One region of the Comamonas sp. wu1-DMT genome, then DNA from elsewhere that is predicted to be linked to it. Evidence: predicted binding sites of a transcription regulator. Region 1 holds the regulator's gene; the other holds the start of a gene.
The links. Region 1 encodes NrdR, which represses ribonucleotide reductase genes. Its sites were predicted from a motif close to CACNANATNTNGTG; they were not measured.
Positions count from the first base shown of each region.

Region 1 (2,393 bases):
TCAACAGCGCCATCTTCCCCGGCCTGCAAGGCGGCCCCCTGATGCATGTCATCGCAGGCAAGGCCGTGGCCTTCAAGGAAGCCCTGACTCCCGAGTTCAAGGCCTACCAGGAACAGGTCGTGAACAACGCCAAGGTGTTTGCCGAAACGCTGACCGAGCGCGGTCTGCGCATCGTCTCCGGCCGCACCGAAAGCCACGTGATGCTGGTGGACCTGCGCGCCAAGGGCATTACCGGCAAGGCTGCCGAAGCGGCCCTGGGTCTGGCTCACATCACCGTGAACAAGAACGCCATCCCCAACGACCCCGAGAAGCCTTTCGTGACCAGCGGCATCCGTATCGGCACGCCCGCCATGACCACCCGTGGTTTCGGCGAGGAAGAAGCCCGCATCACTGCCAATCTGGTGGCTGACGTGCTGGACAAGCCCGAAGACGAAGCCAATCTGGCCGCCGTGCGCGCCAAGGTGGCCGCGCTGACCGCCAAGTTCCCTGTCTACAGCAAGTAATTCCTGCTGCGCTGAGCTGTCATGAAGTGCCCCTTCTGCAACCATCCGGACACGCAAGTGGTTGAAACCCGCGAGTCCGAGGACGGGGGCTTCATTCGCCGCCGCCGCCGCTGCGGCGGCTGCGACAAGCGCTTCACGACCTACGAACGCCCCGAGGTCAGCTTTCCGACCGTGGTCAAGAGAGACGGCCGCCGTATCGAATACGAGCGCGCCAAGCTGCAAGGCTCTTTTCAGATCGCGCTGCGCAAGCGCCCCGTGAGCACCGAACTCATAGATGCCGCCATAGAGCGCATCGAGGACAGGTTGCTCAATCTGGGCCAGCGTGAAATCGATTCCAGCCGCCTCGGCGAGCTGGTGATGGATGAACTCAAGGGCCTGGACAAGGTCGGCTATATCCGCTTTGCCAGCGTCTACCGCAGCTTCGAGGATGTGGACGACTTCAAGAACATCATGGATGAGGTTCGCAGCCCCAAGGCCAAGGCCGCCAAAAAGCCCTAGGCCTGCCTGCCGTACCATGCCAAAAGCCACCCTCGGGTGGCTTTTGTTTTGCGCGCTTGACGGCAGGCGTTTGCTATGAACTCATGAGCATTTAGCGCAGTAATTCAAAAGAAATCAGATAGATTTTTATCTGATTTCCTTAATGAACGCGCGTAATTCGCTCCTTTAAAGGTAGCGCCATCGCGCCGCTGCGGCTTTGCTCGCGTACATGCTCGGCCAGGGCATCCAGATCCGGCATGCCGCCCACCACATCGATGCCTTGCGTGAAGGTGCTGAAATTGTCGCCGCCGCCGCCCAGATAGCTCTGCAGCCCCACGCGGTAGCGCCGCGACATCTCGAGCAGCCGACCGTTCAGGCGCAGCTCGCTCACGCGGCGGCCCGCAGGCTGGCGGCGGTCAAAGCGGTAGCTGAAGCCCTCGGACACCTGCAGAATGCGCGGCGCATTCACGGTGTTGCTGCCGCTGTCGAACTGCTGCTCCAGCGCCTGGCGAATCTGCTCGCCCGTCAGGCTCATCACCATCAAAGTATTGCCGAACGGCTGAACGCTGAACAACTGTCCATAGCTCACGCTGCCGTCGGCCGCAGGCAGCAGGTCGGCGCGCACACCGCCGGGGTTCACAAAGGCCAGTTGTGCCCCACCCGCTGAGGCATCGCGCGTGGCCGCGAGTATGGCGTCGGCCACGATGCGCCCCATCACGCTTTCGCCATTGGCTTGCGGCATGCGGCTGACAGGTCCGGCCAGCCGCCCTGCAACGGCCTCGGCCAGCGGCCGGGCCGCAGCCTTGTAACGAGCAACCAGCGCCGCCACTTCGGCATCGGCATCAAAGACTACAAACTCGGGCTGCAAGCTCACCATGCCGCCAACGCTGCGATAGCCCTCGCCCTGCACGATGGTCTGGTGCGCCGATTTGCGGCTCACGCGGCCGGTGCGCGCATCCACCGAGAGCCGGATTTCGGTCAGCAGCGTGCCGTACTGGCCGGCGCTGGTCAGCAAAAAGGGCTTGCGGGGATTCACCCTGGCGTAATCGCAGATATAGGAGCGATGGGTGTGACCGGAAATCACCACATCGATCTCGCTGGAGAGCTGCTCCAGAATCGGCACGATGGCACCGGACAGACCTTGGCAGCTATCGTCCTGCAGGCCCGAAGTGGTGGCCCCGCCCTCATGGATCAGCAGCACGATCACATCGGCGCCCTGCGCACGCAGCTGTGGAATCAGCGCATTGGCCGTCTGTGCCTCGTCGGCGAATGTCAGCCCCCTGACCCCGCTGGGCCGCACCATATGCGGCGTGTTCCTGAGCGTCATGCCGATGAAGCCCACGCCTATGCGCAGACCGTCCTGCTCGAAGAACTTCACCCCGGTCGCCGGGAACAGCGGCCGGCCGTCTTCAC
Region 1 is NZ_JBANEM010000005.1:130,774-133,166, reverse strand. It holds gene glyA (serine hydroxymethyltransferase) at 1-503, shown strand, start outside; gene nrdR (transcriptional regulator NrdR) at 525-1,001, shown strand; gene V8Z78_RS09815 (bifunctional metallophosphatase/5'-nucleotidase) at 1,141-2,393, opposite strand, start outside.

Region 2 (2,393 bases), on a different contig from region 1:
CCCTCGGGCGCTTGGGCATCGAGCGCACCGCCGCCGCAAGCTCAGCACGCAGGCAGTCCGGCCACGCTGCCGGAGGATCTGCAAGGCTGGCTTGATGAGCAGGAGCGCAGCATCCTGGTCAGAGCCCTGCAGGACAACGGCTTCAACCGCACAGCCACGGCGGCCAGACTGGGCATCAGCCTGCGCCAGATTCGCTACCGCATCGACCGTCTGGGCATAGACCTGCCGGCCGAAGGCAGCAAACACCAGAGCGATAATGTCTGATTCCACGCCTCTTTCCTCCTCCCTGGCCCAGCCCTGGCAGGCCGGCTGGTATGGTGCGGCGCGTCAGCTGAGATCTCCCAATTTCGGCCCTCGCCCCGCGGATGCGCAGATCGATCTCGTCGTCATCCACTCCATCAGCCTGCCTCCGGGCCAGTACGGTACAGGCGCGGTGCAGCAACTGTTCACCAATCAGCTGGACTGGGACGCCCACCCCTATTACCAAGGCATTCGCGGCCTCGAAGTCTCGTCGCATTTCTTTATCACGCGCCAGGGCGAGATCTGGCAGTTCGTCAGTTGCGACGACCGCGCATGGCATGCCGGCGTGAGCCAGTGGCGCGGGCGCGAGCGCTGCAACGACGACTCCATCGGCATCGAACTCGAAGGCCTGGAAGGACTGAGCTTTGAAGCTCCGCAGTACCAGGCCCTGCAGCAGCTTTGCATGGCCATCGCGGCGCACTATCCGGTGCGCTACATTGCCGGGCACGAGCACATCGCACCCGGACGCAAGCAGGACCCCGGACCCGGTTTCGACTGGCAGCGGCTGCAGCAGCAGCTGGCCAGCGCAGACAGCACCCGAAGCTGGGAATTCCCTCCCAGTGCTGCAGCCTCAGGCGCGGCCTGAAATCTTCATAGCACCTACCGCCTTTCAGTACTCGATTTCATACATATTCGCAGCTGAAATCCTGTACCAGCAAGCGCCATGCGCTCCTCATTTTGAGAATCCCAAGCATCCATCGTTGCGGGGCTCGAAACGGCATGTCAATGGCGCGCGTGCAACAACTGTCGCCTGCATCAAACACGCAAATTTTTTACATATTTCCGGCCCGATCTGCCGCCGCGCGCAACCGCGCCGCAGGCCTTTATTCATGCGGGATGAAGTCATTTTTGCGGCTGTCAAGCGGCGCTCGAAATGCCAGATTCAGTAGTTTCATCAGGTCGCTCGGATTTAAGCGCGATACACTACCGGTAGTGTTTTGAAGAGCCTCAGACCCCATATCTAGTGTTTACAAGTTGTGCACACCCTGTGCAAACCATGTGTAAACCGAGGCGCCGAATCGTGTTTTTGATGGCCTGCCCACAGTGCAGGCCTTTGTCTGCCTATCCACATACTGACTCAGAGGAACTTATGCAAGAAGCGTTGAACTCACTGCCTTCTGCCGCACCTGCCGGTGCAGCCAATTCTTCCTCCCCCAATGACAGCTATCAGATCATCCGCCGCAGCGGCGATGTGGTGGCTTTCGCGCCCCAGAAGATTGCCGTGGCCCTGACCAAGGCTTTCCTGGCTGTGCGCGGCGCACAGGGCGCGGCATCTGCCAGCGTGCGCGACACCGTCAACGAACTGACCGAAGGCGTGGTGCGCGCACTGGTGCGCTCGCGCCCCGATGGCGGCACCTTCCATATCGAAGATGTGCAGGACCAGGTCGAGCTGGGCCTGATGCGCGCCGGTCACCAGGACGTGGCCCGTGCCTATGTGCTGTACCGCGAGCGCCGCAACCAGGAACGTGCCGAGCAGAAGAAGGCCGCCGAAGTGGCCGCCGCTGCCGCCGCCAAGCCCGTGCTGCATGTGACCGACAACGGCCAGCGCGTGCCCCTGGACCAGGAGCGCCTGGAGGCTCTGATCGTCGCTTCCTGCCGCAATCTGAATGCCGACATCCAGTCCGCGCCCATCGTGGCCGAGACCCTGCGCAATCTGTACGACGGCGTGCCTCTGGCCGAGGTCTACAAGGCGTCCATCCTGGCCGCCCGTACGCTGATCGAAAAAGACCCCGACTACACCTACGTCACCGCCCGCCTGCTGCTGCACACCATCGTGCGCGAAGTCATGGGCCGCGACGTGCAGCCCGCAGAAATGCAGGCTGCCTATGCAGACTACTTCCCTGGCTTTGTGCAAAAGGGCGTGGACAACGAGCTGCTCAACCCCGAGCTGCTGAACTACGACCTGCCCCGTCTGGCCAAGGCTCTGAAGGCCGAGCGCGACGAGCAGTTCGACTACCTGGGTCTGCAGACCCTGTACGACCGCTACTTCCTGCACGTGCGCAAGACCCGCATCGAGCTGCCCCAGTCCTTCTTCATGCGCGTGGCCATGGGCCTGGCGCTGAATGAGCCCGACCGCAACGCCCGTGCCATCG
Region 2 is NZ_JBANEM010000011.1:3,667-6,059, reverse strand. It holds gene V8Z78_RS16060 (sigma-54-dependent transcriptional regulator) at 1-264, shown strand, start outside; gene ampD (1,6-anhydro-N-acetylmuramyl-L-alanine amidase AmpD) at 257-886, shown strand; gene V8Z78_RS16050 (ribonucleoside-diphosphate reductase subunit alpha) at 1,391-2,393, shown strand, end outside.
Region 2: a site for NrdR is predicted at 1,254-1,267, ahead of V8Z78_RS16050 (ribonucleoside-diphosphate reductase subunit alpha). Genes of this name have one in related genera too.